DNA from 3 places in the Marinilactibacillus sp. 15R genome. Region 3 is predicted to be linked to each of the others. Evidence: a T-box and tRNA genes for the amino acid it is inferred to sense, from the RefSeq annotation. Region 3 holds a T-box; the other regions hold tRNA genes.
What was found. A T-box is a leader RNA that pairs with one kind of tRNA and senses whether it is charged. The one in region 3 lies ahead of thrS (threonine--tRNA ligase), so its partner is inferred to be a tRNA-Thr.
Positions count from the first base shown of each region.

Region 1: it encodes a tRNA-Thr, which carries the amino acid that the T-box ahead of thrS (threonine--tRNA ligase) is inferred to sense. The anticodon was not compared.
Region 2: it encodes a tRNA-Thr, which carries the amino acid that the T-box ahead of thrS (threonine--tRNA ligase) is inferred to sense. The anticodon was not compared.

Region 1 is NZ_CP017761.1:430,132-439,615, forward strand. It holds rRNA gene BKP56_RS02050 (23S ribosomal RNA) at 1-2,664, opposite strand, end outside; rRNA gene BKP56_RS02055 (16S ribosomal RNA) at 2,881-4,432, opposite strand; tRNA gene BKP56_RS02060 (tRNA-Leu) at 4,763-4,847, opposite strand; tRNA gene BKP56_RS02065 (tRNA-Cys) at 4,873-4,943, opposite strand; tRNA gene BKP56_RS02070 (tRNA-Gln) at 4,989-5,061, opposite strand; tRNA gene BKP56_RS02075 (tRNA-His) at 5,072-5,144, opposite strand; tRNA gene BKP56_RS02080 (tRNA-Trp) at 5,183-5,253, opposite strand; tRNA gene BKP56_RS02085 (tRNA-Tyr) at 5,259-5,339, opposite strand; tRNA gene BKP56_RS02090 (tRNA-Phe) at 5,342-5,414, opposite strand; tRNA gene BKP56_RS02095 (tRNA-Asp) at 5,432-5,504, opposite strand; tRNA gene BKP56_RS02100 (tRNA-Met) at 5,591-5,663, opposite strand; tRNA gene BKP56_RS02105 (tRNA-Ser) at 5,756-5,845, opposite strand; tRNA gene BKP56_RS02110 (tRNA-Glu) at 5,876-5,947, opposite strand; tRNA gene BKP56_RS02115 (tRNA-Ile) at 5,972-6,045, opposite strand; tRNA gene BKP56_RS02120 (tRNA-Gly) at 6,056-6,126, opposite strand; tRNA gene BKP56_RS02125 (tRNA-Met) at 6,305-6,377, opposite strand; tRNA gene BKP56_RS02130 (tRNA-Ile) at 6,401-6,474, opposite strand; tRNA gene BKP56_RS02135 (tRNA-Met) at 6,493-6,566, opposite strand; tRNA gene BKP56_RS02140 (tRNA-Pro) at 6,595-6,668, opposite strand; tRNA gene BKP56_RS02145 (tRNA-Arg) at 6,702-6,775, opposite strand; tRNA gene BKP56_RS02150 (tRNA-Leu) at 6,788-6,873, opposite strand; tRNA gene BKP56_RS02155 (tRNA-Gly) at 6,950-7,021, opposite strand; tRNA gene BKP56_RS02160 (tRNA-Thr) at 7,029-7,101, opposite strand; tRNA gene BKP56_RS02165 (tRNA-Leu) at 7,123-7,204, opposite strand; tRNA gene BKP56_RS02170 (tRNA-Lys) at 7,230-7,302, opposite strand; tRNA gene BKP56_RS02175 (tRNA-Val) at 7,312-7,384, opposite strand; rRNA gene rrf (5S ribosomal RNA) at 7,408-7,523, opposite strand; gene msrA (peptide-methionine (S)-S-oxide reductase MsrA) at 7,688-8,170, opposite strand; gene serS (serine--tRNA ligase) at 8,309-9,484, opposite strand, start outside.
Region 2 is NZ_CP017761.1:1,399,143-1,408,626, reverse strand. It holds gene BKP56_RS06885 (ISL3 family transposase) at 1-428, shown strand, start outside; gene BKP56_RS13790 (hypothetical protein) at 635-820, opposite strand; gene BKP56_RS06880 (IS4 family transposase) at 1,003-2,109, opposite strand; gene BKP56_RS06875 (IS110 family transposase) at 2,206-3,222, opposite strand; tRNA gene BKP56_RS06870 (tRNA-Gly) at 3,577-3,647, opposite strand; tRNA gene BKP56_RS06865 (tRNA-Phe) at 3,660-3,732, opposite strand; tRNA gene BKP56_RS06860 (tRNA-Asp) at 3,738-3,810, opposite strand; tRNA gene BKP56_RS06855 (tRNA-Ser) at 3,841-3,930, opposite strand; tRNA gene BKP56_RS06850 (tRNA-Glu) at 3,961-4,032, opposite strand; tRNA gene BKP56_RS06845 (tRNA-Ser) at 4,047-4,135, opposite strand; tRNA gene BKP56_RS06840 (tRNA-Ile) at 4,161-4,234, opposite strand; tRNA gene BKP56_RS06835 (tRNA-Gly) at 4,244-4,314, opposite strand; tRNA gene BKP56_RS06830 (tRNA-Asp) at 4,326-4,398, opposite strand; tRNA gene BKP56_RS06825 (tRNA-Met) at 4,456-4,528, opposite strand; tRNA gene BKP56_RS06820 (tRNA-Ile) at 4,547-4,620, opposite strand; tRNA gene BKP56_RS06815 (tRNA-Met) at 4,637-4,710, opposite strand; tRNA gene BKP56_RS06810 (tRNA-Pro) at 4,759-4,832, opposite strand; tRNA gene BKP56_RS06805 (tRNA-Arg) at 4,868-4,941, opposite strand; tRNA gene BKP56_RS06800 (tRNA-Leu) at 4,955-5,040, opposite strand; tRNA gene BKP56_RS06795 (tRNA-Gly) at 5,118-5,189, opposite strand; tRNA gene BKP56_RS06790 (tRNA-Thr) at 5,197-5,269, opposite strand; tRNA gene BKP56_RS06785 (tRNA-Leu) at 5,293-5,374, opposite strand; tRNA gene BKP56_RS06780 (tRNA-Lys) at 5,415-5,487, opposite strand; tRNA gene BKP56_RS06775 (tRNA-Val) at 5,495-5,567, opposite strand; rRNA gene rrf (5S ribosomal RNA) at 5,592-5,707, opposite strand; rRNA gene BKP56_RS06765 (23S ribosomal RNA) at 5,938-8,851, opposite strand; rRNA gene BKP56_RS06760 (16S ribosomal RNA) at 9,068-9,484, opposite strand, start outside.
Region 3 is NZ_CP017761.1:1,523,625-1,533,108, forward strand. It holds gene coaE (dephospho-CoA kinase) at 1-408, shown strand, start outside; gene nrdR (transcriptional regulator NrdR) at 470-934, shown strand; gene BKP56_RS07555 (replication initiation and membrane attachment family protein) at 973-2,397, shown strand; gene dnaI (primosomal protein DnaI) at 2,397-3,326, shown strand; T-box leader at 3,384-3,610, shown strand; gene thrS (threonine--tRNA ligase) at 3,707-5,635, shown strand; gene infC (translation initiation factor IF-3) at 5,927-6,430, shown strand; gene rpmI (50S ribosomal protein L35) at 6,457-6,657, shown strand; gene rplT (50S ribosomal protein L20) at 6,713-7,072, shown strand; gene BKP56_RS07585 (IS4 family transposase) at 7,306-8,412, opposite strand; gene BKP56_RS07590 (GNAT family N-acetyltransferase) at 8,581-9,117, shown strand.

The DNA of each region.
Region 1 (9,484 bases), 1.1 Mb from region 3:
GATAGCTCTTCTCAAATCTCCAACGCCCGCGACGGATAGGGACCGAACTGTCTCACGACGTTCTGAACCCAGCTCGCGTGCCGCTTTAATGGGCGAACAGCCCAACCCTTGGGACCGACTACAGCCCCAGGATGCGACGAGCCGACATCGAGGTGCCAAACCTCCCCGTCGATGTGAACTCTTGGGGGAGATAAGCCTGTTATCCCCAGGGTAGCTTTTATCCGTTGAGCGATGGCCCTTCCATACGGAACCACCGGATCACTAAGCCCGACTTTCGTCCCTGCTCGACTTGTAAGTCTCGCAGTCAAGCTCCCTTCTGCCTTTACACTCTTCGAATGATTTCCAACCATTCTGAGGGAACCTTTGGGCGCCTCCGTTACTCTTTAGGAGGCGACCGCCCCAGTCAAACTGCCCATCTGACACTGTCTCCCAACCGGTTGACGGTTGCGGGTTAGAGTGGCCATACAGCGAGGGTAGTATCCCACCATTGCCTCCACCAAGACTGGCGTCCTGGTTTCATTGGCTCCTACCTATCCTGTACAAGCTGTACAGACACTCAATATCAAACTACAGTAAAGCTCCATGGGGTCTTTCCGTCCTGTCGCGGGTAACCTGCATCTTCACAGGTACTATAATTTCACCGAGTCTCTCGTTGAGACAGTGCCCAAATCGTTACACCTTTCGTGCGGGTCGGAACTTACCCGACAAGGAATTTCGCTACCTTAGGACCGTTATAGTTACGGCCGCCGTTTACTGGGGCTTCAATTCAAAGCTTCGCCGAAGCTAACCTTTCCTCTTAACCTTCCAGCACCGGGCAGGTGTCAGCCCCTATACATCTTCTTTCGAATTAGCAGAGACCTGTGTTTTTGGTAAACAGTCGCTTGGGCCTATTCACTGCGGCTGACCAGTTGGTCAGCACCCCTTCTCCCGAAGTTACGGGGTCATTTTGCCGAGTTCCTTAACGAGAGTTCTCTCGATCACCTTAGGATTCTCTCCTCGACTACCTGTGTCGGTTTGCGGTACGGGCAGCCTACTTCTAACTAGAAGCTTTTCTTGACAGTGTGACATCAGATACTTCGGTACTATAAGTTCCCTCCCCATCACAACTTGTCCGTGTGAGTAGAAGCATTTGACTCCTACTCAGACTTGTTGCTTGGGCACGCATATCCAACAGCGTGCTTATCTTAGCCTCCTGCGTCCCTCCATTGTTCAAACAAAGCAGACTGGTACAGGAATCTCTACCTGTTGTCCATCGCCTACGCCTATCGGCCTCAGCTTAGGTCCCGACTAACCCTGGGAGGACGAGCCTTCCCCAGGAAACCTTAGTCATTCGGTGCACGGGATTCTCACCCGTGTTTCGCTACTCATACCGGCATTCTCACTTCTAAGCGCTCCACAAGTCCTCACGATCTTGCTTCAATGCCCTTAGAACGCTCTCCTACCATAGAACCATTGGTTCTATCCGTGGTTTCGGTACCTTGTTTAGCCCCGGTAAATTTTCGGCGCAGGGCCACTCGACTAGTGAGCTATTACGCACTCTTTAAATGATGGCTGCTTCTGAGCCAACATCCTAGTTGTCTGAGCAGCCCCACATCCTTTTCCACTTAACAAGGATTTTGGGACCTTAACCGACGGTCTGGGCTGTTTCCCTTTCCACTACGGATCTTATCACTCGCAGTGTGACTCCCGGATCTACATCAGTGGCATTCGGAGTTTATCAGGATTCGGTAACCCGATAAGGGCCCCTAGTCCAAACAGTCGCTCTACCTCCACGATGCACTATCCGAGGCTAGCCCTAAAGCTATTTCGGAGAGAACCAGCTATCTCCAAGTTCGATTGGAATTTCTCCGCTACCCACACCTCATCCCCGCACTTTTCAACGTACGTGGGTTCGGGCCTCCAGTGCATTTCACTGCACCTTCACCCTGGACATGGGTAGGTCACTTGGTTTCGGGTCGACGACGGCATACTAAACGCCCTATTCAGACTCGCTTTCGCTGCGGCTCCACCTCTTCGGCTTAACCTTGCATGACATCGTCACTCGCCGGTCCATTCTACAAAAGGTACGCCATCACCCGTAAAAGGGCTTTGACTACTTGTAAGCACACGGTTTCAGGTGCTGTTTCACTCCCCTTCCGGGGTTCTTTTCACCTTTCCCTCACGGTACTGGTTCACTATCGGTCACTAGGGAGTATTTAGGCTTGGGAGATGGTCCTCCCGGATTCCGACGGAATTTCTCGTGTTCCGCCGTACTCAGGATACCAGCTAGGTAAGATCAGATGTCGTATACGGGGCTTTCACCCTGTTCCGCACAGCATTCCAACTGTTTCTACTATCTTCACTCGTCCATATCGCCGGTCCTACAACCCCAGAGAGCAAGCTCTCTGGTTTGGCCTCTTCCCGTTTCGCTCGCCGCTACTCAGGGAATCGCATTTGCTTTCTCTTCCTGCAGGTACTGAGATGTTTCAGTTCCCCACGTCTACCTTCTCTCCAGCTATGTATTCACTGAAAAGATATCACCCTATGATTGGTGATGGGTTCCCCCATTCGGAAATCTTTGGATCAAAGCTCACTTACAGCTCCCCAAAGCATATCGGTGTTCGTCCCGTCCTTCGTCGGCTCCTAGTGCCAAGGCATCCACCGTGCGCCCTTATTCACTTAACCTGGTGGTTAAGCGTATGATTATTAGCGATGAGAGTTTCATTCAAGGAACAAAACTGTTCTCAATTGTTAATCTCGGTGTTGTTACTTAACATGTTTGTATTAATTCAACTATCCAGTTTTCAAAGAACAAATATATAGAAGGAATAAATCCTTCAAAACTAAACAAAGTAAAACACCTGTGCAAGGTTCCGTTTGCCCTTAAGGCAATACCCTTAGAAAGGAGGTGATCCAGCCGCACCTTCCGATACGGCTACCTTGTTACGACTTCACCCCAATCATCCATCCCACCTTCGGCGGCTGGCTCCCAAAAGGGTTACCCTACCGACTTCGGGTGTTACAGACTCTCGTGGTGTGACGGGCGGTGTGTACAAGACCCGGGAACGTATTCACCGCGGCGTTCTGATCCGCGATTACTAGCGATTCCAGCTTCATGCAGGCGAGTTGCAGCCTGCAATCCGAACTGAGAATGGCTTTAGGAGATTAGCTAAACCTCGCGGTCTCGCAACTCGTTGTACCATCCATTGTAGCACGTGTGTAGCCCAGGTCATAAGGGGCATGATGATTTGACGTCATCCCCGCCTTCCTCCGGTTTATCACCGGCAGTCTCGCTAGAGTGCCCAACTGAATGCTGGCAACTAACAATAGGGGTTGCGCTCGTTACGGGACTTAACCCAACATCTCACGACACGAGCTGACGACAACCATGCACCACCTGTCACTCTGTCCCCGAAGGGAAAGCTCTATCTCTAGAGTGTTCAGAGGATGTCAAGACCTGGTAAGGTTCTTCGCGTTGCTTCGAATTAAACCACATGCTCCACCGCTTGTGCGGGTCCCCGTCAATTCCTTTGAGTTTCAGCCTTGCGGCCGTACTCCCCAGGCGGAGTGCTTAATGCGTTAGCTCCAGCACTGAAGGGCGGAAACCCTCCAACACTTAGCACTCATCGTTTACGGCGTGGACTACCAGGGTATCTAATCCTGTTCGCTCCCCACGCTTTCGAGCCTCAGCGTCAATTACAGACCAGAAAGTCGCCTTCGCCACTGGTGTTCCTCCATATATCTACGCATTTCACCGCTACACATGGAATTCCACTTTCCTCTTCTGCATTCAAGTCTTCCAGTTTCCAATGACCCTCCACGGTTGAGCCGTGGGCTTTCACATCAGACTTAAAAGACCGCCTGCGCTCGCTTTACGCCCAATAAATCCGGACAACGCTTGTCACCTACGTATTACCGCGGCTGCTGGCACGTAGTTAGCCGTGACTTTCTGGTTAGATACCGTCAAGGCCGGGGCAGTTACTACCCGACTTATTCTTCTCTAACAACAGAGCTTTACGATCCGAAGACCTTCTTCACTCACGCGGTATTGCTCCATCAGGTTTTCACCCATTGTGGAAGATTCCCTACTGCTGCCTCCCGTAGGAGTCTGGGCCGTGTCTCAGTCCCAGTGTGGCCGATCACCCTCTCAGGTCGGCTACGTATCACAGCCTTGGTGAGCCATTACCTCACCAACTAGCTAATACGCCGCGGGTCCATCCATAAGCGGCAGCCGAAGCCACCTTTCATCTAAGAGACAGGCGTCTCAAAGACCTATGCGGTATTAGCATCCGTTTCCGAATGTTATCCCCCTCTTATGGGCAGGTTACCCACGTGTTACTCACCCGTTCGCCACTAATCCATTCTCTGCAAGCAGAGAATTTCATCGTTCGACTTGCATGTATTAGGCATACCGCCAGCGTTCGTCCTGAGCCAGGATCAAACTCTCGTTTTAAGTTTGAAAAGCTCATTGTATTAATTGTGGATGAACCTTGTTCATCCGATAGTTGTCTTGATCCAATAAAGAATCGAAGACCCCTGCACATTTGGTTGTTTTTACTTTGTTCAGTTTTCAAAGATCTACTACTTTATAAGTCGTTGCCTTGTTTGTCAGCAACTTTTATATCATACCACGTTGCCGATTCGATGTCAACACTTTTTTTGAATTTCTTTCGTTTCCAATTTACCAAGTGATGCTTATGTCGTTGTCAGCAACCTATTTATAATACCATTTGCTTAACCATTTGTCAAACATTTTTTGAAAATAAATTAAATTCATTTTCAATACCGGCGGCCGGGGTCGAACCGGCACGCCCTTAACGGGCACTGGATTTTGAGTCCAGCGCGTCTGCCAATTCCGCCACGCCGGCCTGTTAATAATGAAACTAAAAGACAAGGCGGTAACCGGATTTGAACCGGTGATGAAGGTTTTGCAGACCTCTGCCTTACCACTTGGCTATACCGCCATACATTTATCCACTTTGAAATACTAAGTAAAAAACAAAATGAAACTGGGCTACCAGGATTCGAACCTGGGGAATGACGGGATCAAAACCCGCTGCCTTACCGCTTGGCTATAGCCCAATGTTACAAGGGCGACTGATGGGGATCGAACCCACGAATGCCGAGACCACAACCCGGTGCGTTAACCACTTCGCCACAATCGCCAAAATATCAAATTTTGTATTGTAATTCTAATGTTTCACAGGGATAGTAGGAATCGAACCCACATTGACGGTTTTGGAGACCGTAGTTTTACCGTTAAACTATATCCCTAAAAATGGAGGGAGTAGGATTCGAACCTACGAACCCGAAGGAGCGGATTTACAGTCCGCCGCGTTTAGCCACTTCGCTATCCCTCCAATGGCGCAGGACAGAGTCGAACTGCCGACACACGGAGCTTCAATCCGTTGCTCTACCAACTGAGCTACTGCGCCTTGGAAAATATTTCTAACGGTCCCGACGGGATTCGAACCCGCGATCTCCTGCGTGACAGGCAGGCGTGATAACCGCTACACTACGGGACCTTGTCTTTAAAACTTTCATAGTTTGATACTATAGATTCAAATATCTATCATGCTTTAAATTACCAAAGCACCTATAACCATGACAATTGCGGGGACAGGATTCGAACCTGCGACCTCCGGGTTATGAGCCCGACGAGCTGCCAGCTGCTCTACCCCGCGATGATGAATGCAAGCATTCTAATAAACACAGTGGTTAATTCCTATACACATTGTATCTCTGATCCCGCTAAATAACTAGTGCTGCAAGATAAAGGAGGATGTGGGATTCGAACCCACGCGCGTTTTTACACACCTGACGGTTTTCAAGACCGTTCCCTTAAGCCGGACTTGGGTAATCCTCCAGCAAAAACTATATAGTGATTAATCACTAATGACCCCTACGGGATTCGAACCCGTGTTACCGCCGTGAAAGGGCGGTGTCTTAACCGCTTGACCAAGGGGCCAGTATAATATCATTTTAAAACTAATGGGCCTAAGTGGACTCGAACCACCGACCTCACGCTTATCAGGCGTGCGCTCTAACCAGCTGAGCTATAGGCCCCAAACAAAAAAGCGGGTGACGAGAATCGAACTCGCGACAACAGCTTGGAAGGCTGTGGTTTTACCACTAAACTACACCCGCGTTACATTAGGAAGTAGTCCCAACGGGAATAGTCGAACTCGCGATCTCTTACACAAAAAGACAAGTATGATATTCGCTACATTACGGGACCTTTATTTAAAAACTAACTATAAGAAACTGTGGGTTTTACCCATATGTATCATGCTGCAAATTGCTAAAGCAATAACAACCATGACAATTGCGGGGACAGGATTCGAACCTGCGACCTCCGGGTTATGAGCCCGACGAGCTGCCAGCTGCTCTACCCCGCGATAAAAAGTATATGATTCGAAAGTGGACCTTGCAGGACTCGAACCTGCGACCGGACGGTTATGAGCCGTCTGCTCTAACCAACTGAGCTAAAGGTCCGATTTCCTGTAAAATTTATAGCGGCGGAGGGAGTCGAACCCACGACCTCACGGGTATGAACCGTACGCTCTAGCCAGCTGAGCTACACCGCCAATTTATGATAGTTATAAAAGATAACTATCGGGAAGACAGGATTCGAACCTGCGACCCCTTGGTCCCAAACCAAGTGCTCTACCAAGCTGAGCTACTTCCCGTATATCCACTCTTTTACTCCCCATTCGGAAAGATGCACCCTAGAGGAGTCGAACCTCTAACCGCCTGATTCGTAGTCAGGTACTCTATCCAATTGAGCTAAGGGTGCGAATAAAACTAGTGCCGAGGGCCGGAGTCGAACCGGCACGGTGAAAACTCACCGCAGGATTTTAAGTCCTGTGCGTCTACCAATTCCGCCACCCCGGCTAAAAGGTGTTTACACTTAGTAGAACTAAATAATTTTCAACTTGCTGTTGTTTTTGATTTTAATAGTAAGTATCCAAGCGAAAGACGGGATTCGAACCCGCGACCCCCACCTTGGCAAGGTGATGTTCTACCACTGAACTACTTTCGCTAAATGATGCCGGCTAAAGGAGTCGAACCCTCGACCTACTGATTACAAATCAGTTGCTCTACCAACTGAGCTAAGCCGGCATATTAGAAAATTCAAAGCTATGCGGATGGAGGGACTTGAACCCCCACGCCGTGAAGCGCTAGATCCTAAATCTAGTGCGTCTGCCAATTCCGCCACATCCGCGTTGCTTGTTACACTTATAGTGTAATGAGACATGCAGGGTTCGAACCTGCGACCCTCTGATTAAAAGTCAGATGCTCTACCGACTGAGCTAATGTCTCAGAAGACTATGGAGGTTAACGGGCTCGAACCGCTGACCCTCTGCTTGTAAGGCAGATGCTCTCCCAACTGAGCTAAACCTCCATTAGTACTTTTAGAAGTACTTTGCATAACGACGTCCTGCTTTCGCAAAGAGAAACCCTTCACTATCCTCGGCGCTGAGAAGCTTAACTTCTGTGTTCGAAATGGGAACAGGTGGATCCTTCTCGCCATAACCGCTATACAATTTAAGCTGTCAGTGCTTAATGAAATAATCAATTAGCAGCAACTCTTATATAATACAATGGCCTTGTATCTTTGTCAATCATTTTTACTGATTTTTTCAAAAATAAAAATGCCGAGAACAAATTCCTCGGCATTTCAAACAAACAAATGGCTGTTCGCTCTTTATTGATTTCCCCAGTTCTGTTCTATAAAACCAACTCTCCCAGACCCTCTACTATAACGATTATAGTGGGCGGATTCTTTTTTATAAAAGTCTTGATGATATTCTTCTGCTTTATAAAAAGGATGCGCTGGTTCTATTGAAGTCACAATTGGTTCACTGAACTTACCACTTTGTTCTAGTGCCTCTTTTGATTTTTCTGCTTTTTCTTTTTGCTCCTCAGATTTGTAAAAAATAACTGGTCGATAGGAATCGCCTCTGTCAGCAAATTGCCCACCGGCGTCAGTAGGGTCGGTTTGATGCCAATAAATCTCTACAAGCTCTTCATAAGATATTTTAGAAGGGTCGTACGTAATTTCTACCGCTTCAGTATGTCCTGTTTTTCCAGATGTCACTTGACTATAAGTGGGATTTTCAACAGTTCCCCCAGTATACCCAGAAACAACTTTCTCAATCCCAGGTAATGAATCAAAAGGTTTTACCATACACCAAAAACACCCACCAGCAAAAATTGCTGTTTCAAAATTTTTATCAGACACATTATCCCTCCTGATCAATTTCTTCCTTTATAGTATATCATCAAAACCCTTAAGTATTTAATTAAAAACACTTACAAGTCTAAATCATTTTATAACTGTTACTCCACCCATATATGGTACCAGAACTTCTGGGACTTTGACAGAACCGTCTTCTTGCTGATAATTTTCCAGAATTGCTGCTACTGTTCTCCCAATAGCTAATCCAGATCCATTAAGAGTATGGACAAAATCAATTTTGCCGTCTTCTTCACGTCTATAGCGAATTTTCGCCCTTCTCGCCTGAAACGCTTCAGTATTTGAACATGAGCTAATTTCTCTATAGGTATTCTGGGCTGGAATCCATACTTCCAAATCGTAGGTTTTAGCAGCGGCAAATCCAGTATCTCCTGTTGAAAGCAAAACGACTCTATATGGTAAATTCAGCTTTTTCAAGATAGCTTCTGCATTGGCAGTCATTTTCTCCAATTCCTCATAAGATTCTTCTGGTTTGGCAAGTTTTACCATTTCAACTTTATTGAATTGGTGGAGTCTGATTAAACCACGAGTATCACGACCGGCACTTCCAGCTTCGGAACGGAAAGAAGGTGTTAATGCAGTGAAGTATTTAGGTAAATCAGTCTCTTCTAAAATTTCATTTCTGTAGTAATTCGTCAACGGTACTTCTGCTGTAGGAATCAACGTTAATGCAGAATCTTGAATCTGGAATACATCTTCTTTGAATTTTGGAAATTGTCCTGTAGCATATAATGATTCTTCATTAGCTAAATAAGGTGGAATCATTTCGTAATAACCATGTTCTTCTGTATGAACATCCAGCATAAAGTTGTAAAGTGCTCTTTCTAAACGTGCACCTAAGCCTTTATAGTATAAAAACCGGCTCTTCGCTACTTTTGCTCCTCTTTCAAAATCTAGAATATCTAAATCCGTTCCAATCTCCCAATGTGGTTTCGGTTCAAAGTCAAATTGTTCGTTGGTTCCGTTACCCCATCTGCGGACTTCTTCATTAGAGTCTTCATCTGCACCAACTGGCAAAGAATCATGTGGTAAGTTAGGTAACCCATCTGCTATCTCTTGAAACTGTTCTTCTACTTCTTCTAGCTCTTTATCGATACGCTTAATATCTGCTCCAACTTTTTGCATAGCAGCAATTGACTCGTCCGCATTTTCTTTATTTCTTTTCCTTGTAGCGATTTCGTCAGAAACTTGATTACGATATTTTTTTAATCTTTCTGATTCTTGGATAGCTTCTCTTCTTTTTTC
Region 2 (9,484 bases), 120 kb from region 3:
AATACTTTCCCATGTTCGGACAGCGTCTGGAATCAGCAATCGTTTCTGAGATGTTGGCGTACGATCCAGAACTAAAAGCAACTTATACAATGTATCAAGCTATTCTTAAAGCCGTCGAACACAATGACTCAAAACAGTTAAGAACTGTTTTAGATCAACCAGCTTCTCCTGAACTATCTGGATACATGAAAACTAGTTTAAAGACGTTGAGCGCTCATTTCCCTTATATCCAAAATACCTTCTATTATCCTTATAACAATGGAAAGATAGAGGGAATCAATAACAAGATCAAAGTATTGAACCGGGTAGCCTATGGTTACGGTAACTTTATTCATTATAAAAATCGCATTATCCTGCACTTCAATTTAAAACCAATCAGAAATAAAATCAAAATGATAGAAAAAGAAAGAGAACATACAGCAGCGTAAGCTCGTTGTACATCCTCTTCCAAAATCTATTATTATTTGACTTTATTCTTTACCAACGTTGTTCCTAGGTGCAGTCAAGTCATAACTCTTATTAATTTATATCTGTATCAAGTTGACACCTATTAAGTTACCTTTTTACATACTAAATAAACCTAGCGGTTATGCTTTTTTTTACAAGCTAGGCATGTATACTATTAATATAAAGATTAGCTATGTGGGGACTTAGCATAATCATATAACTCATTTTTATTAACTAAATAATGAGTAACTTTTAACAGCTTGTTCATGCAAGCTATTACAGCAACTTTATCTCTTTTGGAGTAAGGTTGTTTTTTTAATTTATAATAGTAATCAACAATATGGTTGGGTGCAGTTTTTTGAGTTTTTAACATATTTCGAATCACTAGTGTTGCATAAAACTTAGAATAAATGATTTTTATATATTGTTACTTTAATCACAAGTAGTTTTCATTAAAATTTCCAAAAAAGTCAATTGCTGGCGCAAGGGATGACTTTTTCCAGAAATTTTTAGGGTTATTCAGTTGTCGCTTAGTCTATTTGCACTTTCTTTCACTTAACCAGGTGCGAACGATGCTTTGAAACACTCAAACGGTTCATACTGTAACGCTCTGATTTGTCTCAAAATTGTGAAGAGGCTTGATTTCAACCTTAATTCAAGTTTCATCAGTAACGTCAATAAGTAGACTATCATCGCAAGAATCACCTGATTCTCTACACCTTGTTCAGACTGTGAATAGTACGTTTTAATGGTCAAATGTTGTTTGATATGCTTGAAAAACAACTCGATCTGCCATCTTGATTGATACATTTTTCCGATGTCCTCTGCTGAAAGATCCATTCGGTTCGTCAGGATACGCAGATTCGATCGATGCTTACGTTCAATCGTTATTAAACGAAACAACCCCGTCAGGTAGGTCGATTTGCCCAGCTGAACCAATTGGTCACTGATAATCCCTGATTCATGAGACACTTCCAAGTGCGCTTGAACATGAACGGCTGTATTCTTTTTAATGCGGGAGACGAAAAAGTAGCCCTCCCAGTTCATTTGATCAAACTGAGTGAAATCCAGATACCCGCGATCAAAAACATAGGTCGCCCGTTTCTCATTAATAAAGACGTTCAAGTGATCATGGTCGTGTTCAGAGGCATTGGACAGTTCGAATTGTTCAGGGTGCACCCATCCTTCTTTCATATGACAGACTTTTAAGTGCAGTTTGATTCCCGACTTAGTCGGGCGAAACGTGCCCCAGGGATACCGCGTTTTATTCAGTGAAAAAGTGGACGAATCAATTAAGAACACTCTTTCTTTTGATTGCACCGCTGTTTTTTCATGAACCAGTGAAAGTAATTGCGTGAAAATATCCATCAATACGGAGGGTTCCATCTTTCGCAGGGCACGTGACAATTGAGAATAGCTAATAGACTCAATACCCATCACTTTTTTTAATTTTGGGTTGACCAACTGTTGATCCAAATGCCGTAGGCTATCGGTTTCATCATTAATCGCATAGAGAAAGAGTTTCAGTACTTTCTTAAACGTTAACTTTTTTGAATAGCGATTAAACTGACCGATAACCTGTCGAGACGTTTCACTTAATTTTTCTAAAGAAATGTACGAAAACCATTTATTTATCGTCATTTTTGTTTTATACTTATCCATGCTATAAGTCCTTTGTTTTGGTCTTGGATAAGTCATCCAACCCCATTATAAAGGACTTTTTTATGTGTTGAAACAGTTAAATTATTTAATGCAACACTAGTGATTTCGAATAGTAAAAAATAATATCTTTCTAGCGCGGGCATTCCCACGTTTATTTATTCGGTCTTTCTTTCTCATCGTTCCAGATTGATGAGTGCGTATATCAATTCCAACATAAGCGTTCAACTGATTTGAAGTAGAAAATCGTCTGATATCCCCTAATTCAGAAATAATTAACGCGGCCGTTAGAGGGCCTATCCCAGGAATACTAACTAATACTGAAAATTCATTAAGCTTTTTTGACTGTTCAATCATTTTTTTAGATAATCGTTCTTTTGTATCAAATAACTGTTGTATCTGCTTAATTCTGTATTGAACTTTAGTTACTAAAAAATGATCTTTATCTACTGCTGGATAAGATACATCTGCTAAATGAATTAGTTGATCTGCTTTCAGTAGAGCTTCTTCTTTTGAGATATTTTTTTTAGTGCTTGCGAGAATTATATTTTTTATCCTTGTTTTACTTAACTCTTTAATATATGCAGGATGAGGAAAACGCTCAATAATATTTAATGCATATTTAGATAGGTTACTAGAATACAGCGTCTCTATCTCTGGAAAACACTGTTGGAGAACGGCGTGAAGTTGTACTCTTTGTTTTATTAGATTAGCGTGAACCTCATCATACAAAATAGATACTTCATGTATCTCTGAATAGATTGAGGTCTGATGATTCTTTTTTTCACGATCAAAACGATAATGTGACTGTGCTAATTTATGTGCATCTACTTTATCTGTTTTATTGCCACGCAAACCATCGGTTTGTTTTTTAGCTAATAATGGGTTTAGGATACAATACGAAATCCGCTCAGTCTTAAAAAAAGACTCAATCTGTTTAGAATAAACACCTGTAGCTTCAAAAACTACTTCAGTAGTTTCTTTACAAAGCTGGCTTTTAAGTTGGTTAAACCCTTCTTGATTGTGCTTAATTTCCCATTCTGCAACACACAATTCTTCTTCATAAATAACAACATAACTTTTTCCTTTACTTACATCTAAAGCCATGACTCTCATTTATTTTCGCTCCTTTCTATATTAAATTGAAGTACTCCACTATGCCTTAACGATTCCACTTTCCTATAGACGATCTCAAAGGACCAACATACTTCAAACTGATTCAATCAAGGATAGTGAAGGGGCCAGTTTGACATGCAGACTCATGGTCTTCTAACGTTGACGGCCTCATCTTCACCTCTACTATATAAAAAAATAGTAGTGCATATCCACCGTCGTGGATATTACACTACTAATCTTAGTATGTTTGACAGAGAACCAGTTTCTTTCTTAATTATAAAATAAAAAAAGTATAATCCGATTTCTATCGGATTATACTTTTAATCTTATTTTATAAACAGGTCTTTCTTATAAAGCGAGTGACGAGAATCGAACTCGCGACAACAGCTTGGAAGGCTGTAGTTTTACCACTAAACTACACTCGCAAAGCGAAAAAATGGCGCAGGACAGAGTCGAACTGCCGACACACGGAGCTTCAATCCGTTGCTCTACCAACTGAGCTACTGCGCCAAAAACGGTCCCGACGGGATTCGAACCCGCGATCTCCTGCGTGACAGGCAGGCGTGATAACCGCTACACTACGGGACCTTGATTTCTAACTATTCATTTTATATAAGAAGGAGGATGTGGGATTCGAACCCACGCGCGTTTTTACACACCTGACGGTTTTCAAGACCGTTCCCTTAAGCCGGACTTGGGTAATCCTCCAGCAAAAACTATATAGTGACTATTCACTAATGACCCCTACGGGATTCGAACCCGTGTTACCGCCGTGAAAGGGCGGTGTCTTAACCGCTTGACCAAGGGGCCTTAAAGATAAAAAACGGAGAAGGAGGGATTTGAACCCTCGCGCCGGGAAAACCGACCTACACCCTTAGCAGGGGCGCCTCTTCAGCCACTTGAGTACTTCCCCATACCAATATAATATTGATACGAAATGGGCCTAAGTGGACTCGAACCACCGACCTCACGCTTATCAGGCGTGCGCTCTAACCAGCTGAGCTATAGGCCCCAAACAAAAAGCGGGTGACGAGAATCGAACTCGCGACAACAGCTTGGAAGGCTGTGGTTTTACCACTAAACTACACCCGCATTATGTTAGACGGTCCCGACGGGATTCGAACCCGCGATCTCCTGCGTGACAGGCAGGCGTGATAACCGCTACACTACGGGACCTTGATTTCAAAATATATATCATGCTGTAAATTACTAAAGCAACAACAATCATGAAAATTGCGGGGACAGGATTCGAACCTGCGACCTCCGGGTTATGAGCCCGACGAGCTGCCAGCTGCTCTACCCCGCGATAATATAAAAGTTAAAATGGACCTTGCAGGACTCGAACCTGCGACCGGACGGTTATGAGCCGTCTGCTCTAACCAACTGAGCTAAAGGTCCGCTTACTACATAAATATAGCGGCGGAGGGAATCGAACCCACGACCTCACGGGTATGAACCGTACGCTCTAGCCAGCTGAGCTACACCGCCATTATCCTATGTAAGAAAAGTATTGACCGGTGCTTTCTTCATAAGAAATCGGGAAGACAGGATTCGAACCTGCGACCCCTTGGTCCCAAACCAAGTGCTCTACCAAGCTGAGCTACTTCCCGTATGTCCATTTTTCTACTTTCCATTTGGAAAGAGATGCACCCTAGAGGAGTCGAACCTCTAACCGCCTGATTCGTAGTCAGGTACTCTATCCAATTGAGCTAAGGGTGCGTATTAAGTTAAGTGCCGAGGGCCGGAGTCGAACCGGCACGGTGAAAACTCACCGCAGGATTTTAAGTCCTGTGCGTCTACCAATTCCGCCACCCCGGCTTATAAGTAAGGGCATAAAACATTGTAGATCATATATTTTTATTTAAGTAGCTGGCCTTTAAAATCAAAACCAATCAAGCGAAAGACGGGATTCGAACCCGCGACCCCCACCTTGGCAAGGTGATGTTCTACCACTGAACTACTTTCGCTAAATGATGCCGGCTAAAGGAGTCGAACCCTCGACCTACTGATTACAAATCAGTTGCTCTACCAACTGAGCTAAGCCGGCATATTAGAAAATTTTTAAAGCTATGCGGATGGAGGGACTTGAACCCCCACGCCGTGAAGCGCTAGATCCTAAATCTAGTGCGTCTGCCAATTCCGCCACATCCGCTATATCTTCTTAGAATTCAAATTTCACACTTTTTGTGCTATGAGCCATGCAGGGTTCGAACCTGCGACCCTCTGATTAAAAGTCAGATGCTCTACCGACTGAGCTAATGGCTCAAAAAAATGGAGGCTAACGGGCTCGAACCGCTGACCCTCTGCTTGTAAGGCAGATGCTCTCCCAACTGAGCTAAGCCTCCATAAATCAAAATATTAAAAGAGCTGCACGGCAACGTCCTGCTTTCACAAGGGGAAACCCCTCACTATCCTCGGCGCTGGGAAGCTTAACGGCTGTGTTCGGAATGGGAACAGGTGGATCCTTCCCGCCATCATCACCGCACAATGACTCTTTTTATATCTTTTAGAGAACGTTGTTCTCTGAAAACTAGATAGTTGAACTTTCCAAACAAGTTTGTCTACAACACCATCATACGCTTTTCCCACTTTATTCCAGTTTCACTCGCCAGGCTTCTCAGAAATACTTCGACTCTCTTCAGCTGTCTAGGGACCGCTAAAGAACGTCTTTTGTATTTCGAGCAAGCCTGAACGTCTCGTTCCACTTTATATATTGTGGTTAAGTCCTCGATCGATTAGTACTGGTCCGCTCCATACATCACTGTACTTCCACTTCCAGCCTATCTACCTGATCATCTCTCAGGGATCTTACTTCCTTAAAGGAATGGGAGATCTCATCTTGAAGGGGGCTTCACGCTTAGATGCTTTCAGCGTTTATCCCGTCCACACATAGCTACCCAGCGATGCCTTTGGCAAGACAACTGGTACACCAGCGGTATGTCCATCCCGGTCCTCTCGTACTAAGGATAGCTCTTCTCAAATCTCCAACGCCCGCGACGGATAGGGACCGAACTGTCTCACGACGTTCTGAACCCAGCTCGCGTGCCGCTTTAATGGGCGAACAGCCCAACCCTTGGGACCGACTACAGCCCCAGGATGCGACGAGCCGACATCGAGGTGCCAAACCTCCCCGTCGATGTGAACTCTTGGGGGAGATAAGCCTGTTATCCCCAGGGTAGCTTTTATCCGTTGAGCGATGGCCCTTCCATACGGAACCACCGGATCACTAAGCCCGACTTTCGTCCCTGCTCGACTTGTAAGTCTCGCAGTCAAGCTCCCTTCTGCCTTTACACTCTTCGAATGATTTCCAACCATTCTGAGGGAACCTTTGGGCGCCTCCGTTACTCTTTAGGAGGCGACCGCCCCAGTCAAACTGCCCATCTGACACTGTCTCCCAACCGGTTGACGGTTGCGGGTTAGAGTGGCCATACAGCGAGGGTAGTATCCCACCATTGCCTCCACCAAGACTGGCGTCCTGGTTTCATTGGCTCCTACCTATCCTGTACAAGCTGTACAGACACTCAATATCAAACTACAGTAAAGCTCCATGGGGTCTTTCCGTCCTGTCGCGGGTAACCTGCATCTTCACAGGTACTATAATTTCACCGAGTCTCTCGTTGAGACAGTGCCCAAATCGTTACACCTTTCGTGCGGGTCGGAACTTACCCGACAAGGAATTTCGCTACCTTAGGACCGTTATAGTTACGGCCGCCGTTTACTGGGGCTTCAATTCAAAGCTTCGCCGAAGCTAACCTTTCCTCTTAACCTTCCAGCACCGGGCAGGTGTCAGCCCCTATACATCTTCTTTCGAATTAGCAGAGACCTGTGTTTTTGGTAAACAGTCGCTTGGGCCTATTCACTGCGGCTGACCAGTTGGTCAGCACCCCTTTTCCCGAAGTTACGGGGTCATTTTGCCGAGTTCCTTAACGAGAGTTCTCTCGATCACCTTAGGATTCTCTCCTCGACTACCTGTGTCGGTTTGCGGTACGGGCAGCCTACTTCTAACTAGAAGCTTTTCTTGACAGTGTGACATCAGATACTTCGGTACTATAAGTTCCCTCCCCATCACAACTTGTCCGTGTGAGCAGAAGCATTTGACTCCTACTCAGACTTGTTGCTTGGGCACGCATATCCAACAGCGTGCTTATCTTAGCCTCCTGCGTCCCTCCATTGTTCAAACAAAGCAGACTGGTACAGGAATCTCTACCTGTTGTCCATCGCCTACGCCTATCGGCCTCAGCTTAGGTCCCGACTAACCCTGGGAGGACGAGCCTTCCCCAGGAAACCTTAGTCATTCGGTGCACGGGATTCTCACCCGTGTTTCGCTACTCATACCGGCATTCTCACTTCTAAGCGCTCCACAAGTCCTCACGATCTTGCTTCAATGCCCTTAGAACGCTCTCCTACCATAGAACCATTGGTTCTATCCGTGGTTTCGGTACCTTGTTTAGCCCCGGTAAATTTTCGGCGCAGGGCCACTCGACTAGTGAGCTATTACGCACTCTTTAAATGATGGCTGCTTCTGAGCCAACATCCTAGTTGTCTGAGCAGCCCCACATCCTTTTCCACTTAACAAGGATTTTGGGACCTTAACCGACGGTCTGGGCTGTTTCCCTTTCCACTACGGATCTTATCACTCGCAGTGTGACTCCCGGATCTACATCAGTGGCATTCGGAGTTTATCAGGATTCGGTAACCCGATAAGGGCCCCTAGTCCAAACAGTCGCTCTACCTCCACGATGCACTATCCGAGGCTAGCCCTAAAGCTATTTCGGAGAGAACCAGCTATCTCCAAGTTCGATTGGAATTTCTCCGCTACCCACACCTCATCCCCGCACTTTTCAACGTACGTGGGTTCGGGCCTCCAGTGCATTTCACTGCACCTTCACCCTGGACATGGGTAGGTCACTTGGTTTCGGGTCGACGACGGCATACTAAACGCCCTATTCAGACTCGCTTTCGCTGCGGCTCCACCTCTTCGGCTTAACCTTGCATGACATCGTCACTCGCCGGTCCATTCTACAAAAGGTACGCCATCACCCGTAAAAGGGCTTTGACTACTTGTAAGCACACGGTTTCAGGTGCTGTTTCACTCCCCTTCCGGGGTTCTTTTCACCTTTCCCTCACGGTACTGGTTCACTATCGGTCACTAGGGAGTATTTAGGCTTGGGAGATGGTCCTCCCGGATTCCGACGGAATTTCTCGTGTTCCGCCGTACTCAGGATACCAGCTAGGTAAGATCAGATGTCGTATACGGGGCTTTCACCCTGTTTCGCACAGCATTCCAACTGTTTCTACTATCTTCACTCGTCCATATCGCCGGTCCTACAACCCCAGAGAGCAAGCTCTCTGGTTTGGCCTCTTCCCGTTTCGCTCGCCGCTACTCAGGGAATCGCATTTGCTTTCTCTTCCTGCAGGTACTGAGATGTTTCAGTTCCCCACGTCTACCTTCTCTCCAGCTATGTATTCACTGAAAAGATATCACCCTATGATTGGTGATGGGTTCCCCCATTCGGAAATCTTTGGATCAAAGCTCACTTACAGCTCCCCAAAGCATATCGGTGTTCGTCCCGTCCTTCGTCGGCTCCTAGTGCCAAGGCATCCACCGTGCGCCCTTATTCACTTAACCTGGTGGTTAAGCGTATGATTATTAGCGATGAGAGTTTCATTCAAGGAACAAAACTGTTCTCAATTGTTAATCTCGGTGTTGTTACTTAACATGTTTGTATTAATTCAACTATCCAGTTTTCAAAGAACAAATATATAGAAGGAATAAATCCTTCAAAACTAAACAAAGTAAAATACCTGTGCAAGGTTCCGTTTGCCCTTAAGGCAATATCCTTAGAAAGGAGGTGATCCAGCCGCACCTTCCGATACGGCTACCTTGTTACGACTTCACCCCAATCATCCATCCCACCTTCGGCGGCTGGCTCCCAAAAGGGTTACCCTACCGACTTCGGGTGTTACAGACTCTCGTGGTGTGACGGGCGGTGTGTACAAGACCCGGGAACGTATTCACCGCGGCGTTCTGATCCGCGATTACTAGCGATTCCAGCTTCATGCAGGCGAGTTGCAGCCTGCAATCCGAACTGAGAATGGCTTTAGGAGATTAGCTAAACCTCGCGGTCTCGCAACTCGTTGTACCATCCATTGTAGCACGTGTGTAGCCCAGGTCATAAGGGGCATGATGATTTGACGTCATCCCCGCCTTCCTCCGGTTTATCACCGGCAGTCTCGCTAGAGTGCCCAACTGAATGCTGGC
Region 3 (9,484 bases):
AGAGTTAAATTAGGTCAGATCATATTTAATGATGCGAAAAAAAGAAATCAATTAGATCAATGTCTAGTCCATCATATTCGAGAATGGATTGTATCAGAAAAAAATAAGTTAATTGATCAAAATGAATCTTTGATTATTTTAGATATCCCTTTATTGATTGAAGCCCATTATGAAAATGAAGTAGATGAAATAATGGTTGTAGCTGTCAATGAGGAAACTCAGTTGAAAAGGTTAATGAAACGAAATGACTTTACACCAGAAGAAGCAAAAATGAGAATTGCGTCTCAAATACCTTTATCCGAGAAAATCAAAATGGCAGACATTGTTATTTATAATGAAGGAACAATAGAGGAAACCGAAGCACAAGTCGTTAAGTGGCTCATTAGTAAAGGGTATTACAGCGAATAAAGCTATGGTATAATAAATATAACTAAAAATCAGATAGATTATAAGAAAAGGACTGATGATTGTGCAATGTCCTCGCTGCCAAAATAACGGAAGTAGAGTCGTTGATAGTCGACCTGCTGATGATAATAAAGCTATTCGTAGACGTCGAGAATGCGAGAAATGCGGATTCCGATTTACAACATTTGAGAGACTAGAACAACCACCTATACTGGTTGTCAAGAAAAATGGAACACGTGAAGAATTTAGCCGTGAAAAGCTGTTGCGTGGTTTGAGAAGAGCTTTTGAAAAGCGTCCTGTTACTGCTGAAGAACAAGAAAGAATTGTTAATCGTGTAGAATACAAAATCAGAGATCATGGTGATAGTGAAATACGTTCAACGAAAATCGGTGAGTATGTAATGGAAGAATTAGCTGATTTAGATGATGTTGCATATATAAGATTTGCTAGTGTATACAGACAATTCAAAGACATAGAAGTATTTATGAAAGAAATGCAGGAATTAGAAAAAAAACGAAAAGATCACTAAATGGATAAAACTAACTGGAATGAAAGGGGAATGAAAAAGTGAATTATCCATGGCAGCATGTAAAACCAAAAGATTATTTTTTATTAAGACAGTCTCATCCCCTTTCTGACCAGGATGTCAGAGTGTTAACAACTATATATCAGCCTCTGATCGGTAACGCTGCATATGCACTTTATATGCTCTTAAAAGAGTCTTTACAAAGTAGTGCGGAGTGGACTAGTGGAAAACCGTTATCAGAGTTGTTGACTATACTTGATATGGGTATACCTGAATTGTATCAGGCACGAGTTCGCTTGGAAGGCCTTGGATTGTTGAATGTCTATAAAAGCAAGAAAGAATCAGATCAGTATTTACTTGAATTAAAGCCTCCATTAACAGCTGCTCAATTTTTCAATGATCATATGATGAAACTGATTTTGTTTGAAAAAGTTGGAGAAAAAATGTTTAAAGACATCAGAGAACAGTTTACCAGCAGAGAACCACTTGAAGAAGAGTTTGAAGAGATTACTAAATCTTTTTTAGATGTGTATCATTTCAATATTCAAAAGCATAATCAGCTGACTGCAGCTGATCTGGAAAATAATTTCACTGAAGCTAATTCATTCTCTGCAGCTAAAGAAGTAGTTAAACAAAGTGATTTCGACTGGTCCTTCTTTATTGAAGGATTGAATAGTCATTTTATTGATAAAAAGTCGATTAATAAAGAAATCAAAGAACTGATTCTTTCGTTACATGAAATGTATGGATTGAATGAAATGGAACTTCAAAAATACGTACTTCAAGCAACTGATATAGAATCTTCAATTGTAAATAAAAATAAGTTGTCTCAAGAGGTTCAGCAAGACTTCCATCGAAAACAAGCAAATAAAGTACAATTAACTGATAATATTGATCAAACGATAAAGGCAGAACAAACAAAACAAACTAATCGTCGCTATCGTTTGAGTCAAACTGGTTTTAATGATCATGAGATTGAAGTAATTCTGCATGCTGAAGAAGTGAAGCCAGGAGAATATCTTAGTTCAATCAAATCGCAGAAGGGCGGATTTGTTTCAAGTAATGAACTTTATGTAATTAAAGAGTTGGTAGAACACTCTTCTCTTCCGACATCGGTTATCAATATCTTGATTAATTATGTTTTAATCGGGAAAAATGCTCCAGTATTAGAAAAGAGTCTGGCACTTAAAGTGGCTAATGATTGGGCGATTAGCGGCATAGCCTCACCTGAAGATGCACTGCAGAAAGTAAAACAATTGTATACTCAAACCAGAGAAGCTAAGCGTACAAGACAAAACACTTATGCGTCACAATCTAAAAGTAAAAAAACTTACATCAAAAATGAGACTTTACCTGAATGGGCTACAGAAGAAAATAAAGGCGAAGAAGTCGATAAAGAGAAACAAGAAGAATTCAGGAAACGATTGGAACGTATCCGTAACCGTAAGAAAGGCGGTGGTGAGTAGTGGAAAGTATTCGCAAACAGTTAGATAGCATGATGAATTCAAACAAAATGACTGAAAGATACGAAGAAATCATTCGCAATGAGGTTTTTAAAGATCCAGATGTAAGAAAATTCTTAGCGGAAAATAGTGAAATCCTTGATAAAGAAGCTATTGAGCGAAGTGCAGCTAAGCTCTATGAATTTGTGGTTGAAAAAAAGAAAGCTGCCGCTCAAAGTGGAGAACTCATGCCGGGGTATGTTCCGAAACTTTTAATAAATAATAAGCGTATAGATGTGACATATGAACCTTCTACTGATTTGACAAATCGTCAGAAACAAACAGCGATCAATAAAAGGATTCACTCTATGTATATGCCAAAAGACATAAAAAATTTCAGTATTGATCATTTTGAGAGTACTCCTGGCAGAAATGAGGCTGTGGAAAGAGCGTACGACTTTATTGATCAGTATCTTGAAAATCCGGATGAATTCCAACAAGGTCTTTATCTATATGGAAAGTTTGGTGTAGGCAAGACTTTCCTGCTTGGAGCGATTGCACATGAACTTTCTGAACAGGGATATCCTTCTACGTTGGTACACTTTCCTAGTTTTGCTGTTGAAATGAAAAACTCTATAGGACAAAATACAACAGAAGAAAAGCTGACGGTCTTCAAAAAGGCAAAAATCTTAATGATTGATGATATAGGAGCTGATTCAATGTCAAGTTGGATCCGTGACGATATTTTAGGGGTTATATTACAATATAGAATGCAAGAACAACTTCCAACTTTTTTCTCATCTAATTTTGATATGGCTCATTTAGAAAATGAGCATTTCAGAGTAACACAGCGTGGAGAAAATGAGCCACTGAAAGCGAAAAGAATTATGGAACGTATTAAGTTTCTATCAAAAGAAGTAGAGATGACTGGTGATAATAGAAGACATTCTTAAAATAAAAAAGTATTGAAAGAATGAAAGAAGCGTGTTATTCTACTATTAATCAAATTTTATAAAGCTTAGAGAAAGATACCTTTTTAGGAATTTATTACCAAGAGAGGAAGACAGTAGCTGAAAGTCTTCTATAATAAACCTGAAATTGACCCCTTTCGAGCGCTGTCTTGAACCAAGTAAAGGCAGACGTTACTCTGCGTTAAAGAGCTGAACGAAGTTAGAAGATAGTATTTCTTATTTTCTATGAAGTTGGGTGGAACCACGTTATAAATCACGTCCCATTGAGTAAGTTTTTCTTATTCAATGGGACTTTTTGTATATTTTAAACTTATAAAACTCATTGAATAAATGAAATCACATTATAACTAGGAGGAAATTCAATGTCAGAAATAACAGTTAAACTACCAGATGGTTCTATAAAAGAAGTAGAATCAGGTGCAACTCCAAAAGATATAGCGAGCAGTATCGCAAAGTCACTTGAAAAAAAGGGACTGGCTGGAAAGTGGAATGGGGAGTTAGTTGATTATAATCAACCTTTAAAGGAAGACGGGGAATTGGAGATCGTTACACCTGATCATGAAAATGCTCTTGAAGTATTAAGACACTCAACAGCCCACTTAATGGCTCAAGCAATCAAAAGACTATATCCAGATGTGAAATTTGGAGTAGGTCCGGCAATTGACACGGGATTTTATTATGACACTGATTCAGAACAGCCAATTGTTGAAGAAGACTTGGAAAAAATCGAAAAAGAAATGATGGCAATCGTTAAAGAAAATTTACCCATTGTTCGTAAAGAAATTTCTAGAGAAGAAGCACTTGATTTATTTAAAAATGATCCTTATAAAGTTGAATTGATTACTGACTTACCTGAAGACGAAGTAATCTCTATCTATGAGCAGGGAGAATTTGCGGATCTGTGCAGAGGTGTTCATGTTCCTTCAACTGGCCGTATTCAAGTCTTCAAATTACTTTCATTAGCAGGTGCTTATTGGAGAGGCAACTCTGATAATAAAATGATGCAGCGGATTTACGGTACAGCATTCTTTGATAAGAAAGCGTTGAAAGAATTCTTGAAAATGCGTGAAGAAGCAAAAGAACGAGATCACCGTAAATTAGGTAAAGAATTAGATATCTTTATGCTTTCACCAGAAGTAGGATCAGGTCTTCCATTTTGGTTACCTAAAGGAGCAACGATTCGCCGTGTGATCGAGCGCTATATTACAGATAAAGAAATTAGTATGGGCTATCAGCATGTCTATACGCCAATCATGGCGAACGTTGACTTTTATAAGAAATCAGGACACTGGGATCATTATCATGAAGATATGTTTCCACCAATGGATATGGGTGATGGAGAAATGCTAGTCCTACGTCCGATGAATTGTCCGCATCATATGATGGTCTTCAAAAATGATGTAAGAAGTTACCGTGATCTACCAATCAGAATAGCAGAATTAGGTCAGATGCATCGCTATGAAAAAAGCGGGGCTTTGTCAGGTTTGCAGCGCGTTCGTGAGATGACATTAAATGATGCGCATGTATTCGTTAGACCAGATCAAATCAAAGAAGAATTTCGTCGCGTGATTGAGTTAATGTTGGCTGTTTATGATGACTTTGATATTAAAGACTATCGATTCCGTCTGAGCTACCGTGATCCTGAAAATACTGAGAAATATTTTGATGATGATGCAATGTGGAATAAAGCTCAGTCTATGTTAAAGGAGACACTTGATGAAATGGGGCTTGAATACTTTGAAGCCATTGGAGAAGCTGCGTTTTATGGTCCAAAACTAGACGTTCAAGTAAAAACTGCTCTTGGAATTGAAGAAACATTATCTACTGTACAGCTGGATTTCTTATTACCAGAAAGATTTGATCTAACTTATGTGGGTGAAGATGGACAGGATACACATAGACCTGTTGTAATCCATCGTGGTGTAGTTTCAACAATGGAACGGTTTGTTGCTTATCTGATAGAAAGATACAAAGGTGCATTCCCGACATGGTTGGCTCCTGTACAAGCAAAAATTATCCCAGTTAATTTAGATATCCATGCTGATTATGCCAATGAACTAAATGAAGAATTAGCGGCAAAAGGCTTACGTGTTGAAATTGATAATCGCAATGAAAAAATGGGCTATAAGATCCGACACGCTCAAACACTTAAAATTCCTTATCAAATTATTGTTGGCGATAGTGAAGTTGAAAGTAATAGTGTAAGTGTTCGTAAATATGGTGAAAAAGAAACAAACACTTATCCTAAAGCAGAATTCATCTCTCGGATTTTATCAGAATCAGTAAAATAAATTAAATAATTAAGTATGTATTGACATACTATTGATATTCTGGTATTATATAAGAGTTGAGAAAACGAAGCAGAAGCGCCCGCTTCTCGCCTTTAGGATTTAAATCCTAGGGCAGATATCGAACGTATATAATTCAGAGTAACCGAGTGTTGCTTTGAGTATCAGACTGGATGAAGCAATTCATTCTCTGATAGCGGAGATAAAGAGGGGGCTTTTATTAAAAAGTCTCCTCTTTTTTTCTGCCGTGCTTTCTCGCAAATATTTTGGAGGTGAACCACCATAGCAAAAGACATGATTGTCAACGATCGTATTCGTGCAAAAGAAGTACGTTTGATCGGCAAAGACGGTGAACAGATTGGGGTAATCCAACGCAACGAGGCAATGAGGTTAGCTGAAGATGCCAATTTAGATTTAGTTCTAGTTGCACCAAATGCTAAACCACCAGTGGCTCGTGTTATGGATTATGGTAAATATCGCTACGAATTACAAAAGAAAGAACGTGAAGCAAGAAAGAATCAGAAAGTCGTTAACGTCAAAGAGATTCGCTTGAGTCCAACTATTGATGATCACGATTTCAATACGAAATTGCGTAACGCTCGTAAATTTTTGGAAAAAGGCGATAAAGTGAAAGTATCTATTCGATTCCGTGGACGTGCGATTACTCACAAGGAAATTGGACGTGAAGTATTAGAACGTATGGCGGAAGAAGCGTCTGACATTTCACAAGTCGAATCGAAAGCTAAAATGGATGGCCGTAGCATGTTCTTAATGCTTGCACCGACATCTGAGAAATAAGACAAAAGTGTAGGAGGAAGACAATAATGCCTAAGCAAAAAACACATAAAGGTTCAGCAAAACGTTTTAAAAGAACAGGTTCTGGCAAACTGAAACGTAGCCACGCAAAACGTAGTCACATGTTTGCAAATAAATCTCAAAAACAAAAACGTCACTTACGTAAATCTGCAATGGTTTCACACAGTGACTTTAAACGTATTAGACAACAACTTGCTAAAATGAAATAAGAATTGTACGAGCGCTTTTTCTCTTTCAAAAGCGCAACCAAGGAGGAAATGAAGAATGGCACGAGTTAAAGGTGGAGTAGTTACTCGTAGACGTCGTAATCGCGTCTTGAAGTTAGCTAAAGGGTACTACGGAGCAAAGCATCGCTTGTTCAAAGTTGCAAAACAACAAGTAATGAAATCATATCAATATGCATATAGAGACCGTAAACAAAATAAACGTAACTTCCGTAGATTATGGATTGCACGTATTAACGCTGCGGCACGTATGAACGGTTTAAGCTACTCAAAATTCATGCACGGACTTAAACTTGCTGAAATCGATATGAACCGTAAAATGTTAGCTGAATTAGCAGTGAGCGATGCAGCAGCATTTACTACATTAGCTGAACAAGCTAAAGAAGCATTATCTAAATAGTTTTTAATAATATACAAAATATCCTCGTTTAATTAAACGAGGATATTTTTATATAGAAATCACTAGTGTTGCATAAAACTTAGAATAAATGATTTTTATACATTGTTACTTTAATCACAAGTAGTTTTCATTAAAATTTCCAAAAAAGTCAATTGCTGGCGCAAGGGATGACTTTTTCCAGAAATTTTTAGGGTTATTCAGTTGTCGCTTAGTCTATTTGCACTTTCTTTCACTTAACCAGGTGCGAACGATGCTTTGAAACACTCAAACGGTTCATACTGTAACGCTCTGATTTGTCTCAAAATTGTGAAGAGGCTTGATTTCAACCTTAATTCAAGTTTCATCAGTAACGTCAATAAGTAGACTATCATCGCAAGAATCACCTGATTCTCTACACCTTGTTCAGACTGTGAATAGTACGTTTTAATGGTCAAATGTTGTTTGATATGCTTGAAAAACAACTCGATCTGCCATCTTGATTGATACATTTTTCCGATGTCCTCTGCTGAAAGATCCATTCGGTTCGTCAGGATACGCAGATTCGATCGATGCTTACGTTCAATCGTTATTAAACGAAACAACCCCGTCAGGTAGGTCGATTTGCCCAGCTGAACCAATTGGTCACTGATAATCCCTGATTCATGAGACACTTCCAAGTGCGCTTGAACATGAACGGCTGTATTCTTTTTAATGCGGGAGACGAAAAAGTAGCCCTCCCAGTTCATTTGATCAAACTGAGTGAAATCCAGATACCCGCGATCAAAAACATAGGTCGCCCGTTTCTCATTAATAAAGACGTTCAAGTGATCATGGTCGTGTTCAGAGGCATTGGACAGTTCGAATTGTTCAGGGTGCACCCATCCTTCTTTCATATGACAGACTTTTAAGTGCAGTTTGATTCCCGACTTAGTCGGGCGAAACGTGCCCCAGGGATACCGCGTTTTATTCAGTGAAAAAGTGGACGAATCAATTAAGAACACTCTTTCTTTTGATTGCACCGCTGTTTTTTCATGAACCAGTGAAAGTAATTGCGTGAAAATATCCATCAATACGGAGGGTTCCATCTTTCGCAGGGCACGTGACAATTGAGAATAGCTAATAGACTCAATACCCATCACTTTTTTTAATTTTGGGTTGACCAACTGTTGATCCAAATGCCGTAGGCTATCGGTTTCATCATTAATCGCATAGAGAAAGAGTTTCAGTACTTTCTTAAACGTTAACTTTTTTGAATAGCGATTAAACTGACCGATAACCTGTCGAGACGTTTCACTTAATTTTTCTAAAGAAATGTACGAAAACCATTTATTTATGGTCATTTTTGTTTTATACTTATCCATGCTATAAGTCCTTTGTTTTGGTCTTGGATAAGTCATCCAACCCCATTATAAAGGACTTTTTTATGTGTTGAAACAGTTAAATTATTTAATGCAACACTAGTGTATAGAAATATATAATGTTATGCATTTATGCTTGTTACTTTCAATAAAATAAAATTGGAGACGAAGATGAAAAATATAGAAATAAAAGTTGTCGATAAAGATAATGAAAAAAGTTTGAGTCTGAAAAATGAATCATTTGAAATTATTGGTGAATTGATCGTGGCAAGAGTTGATGGTCATTGGTTATACACTGAAAATGAGTTTGAGCAAATTACAGAAATGGTATTTCCAGAAGAGAATTATTCATATGACACAGTAATAAAAAATGGTTTTTCTATCGGAGCATATGATAAAGATCGATGTATAGGATTAGCTATATTTGAATACCAATGGAATAGCTACGTTTACCTAAGTGATTTAAAAGTAAGTAATCCATATAGAAATCAGGGAATCGCCAGTAAAATTTTAGATTTTTCGAGAGAAATCATTGCTGAAAAAGGATATAAAGGGATATCAACTATTGCCCAATCTAATAATTTAATTGCTAATCGATTTTACATAAAATATGGATTTGAAATTGGTGGTCTAAATACGCAAAATTATCATTTTACTAACCTGAAAGGAAAAGCGGATATTTATTATTATTTTCAATTAAGTAAGTAGTTGATCTATTCCATGATTTTCAATATATTAAGGATAAAAAATCTTTGTATAAAACAGGTGAAAAATTGAATAATATACGCCCTAAGTAAATTAGAGATGCGTAAATTAATTTTTAAAAAAAACAGATATTAGTCATAAATCCATGATATAATGTGAATACTTGTAGTAATCTCCTTAAAATCAAATGATCAGCATTTTGGCAGTTGGAGTTACCTACAAAACCTTAAAGTTATTAAATACAATATTGTATATTTATAAAGCCTTACATGTATAAATATGTAAGTTTGTTTTAGTCTACTAATATTTATTTAAAACAAGCAAAAGATATGCTTTGGATATCATTATAAGCGCATTAAAATGATTTAGA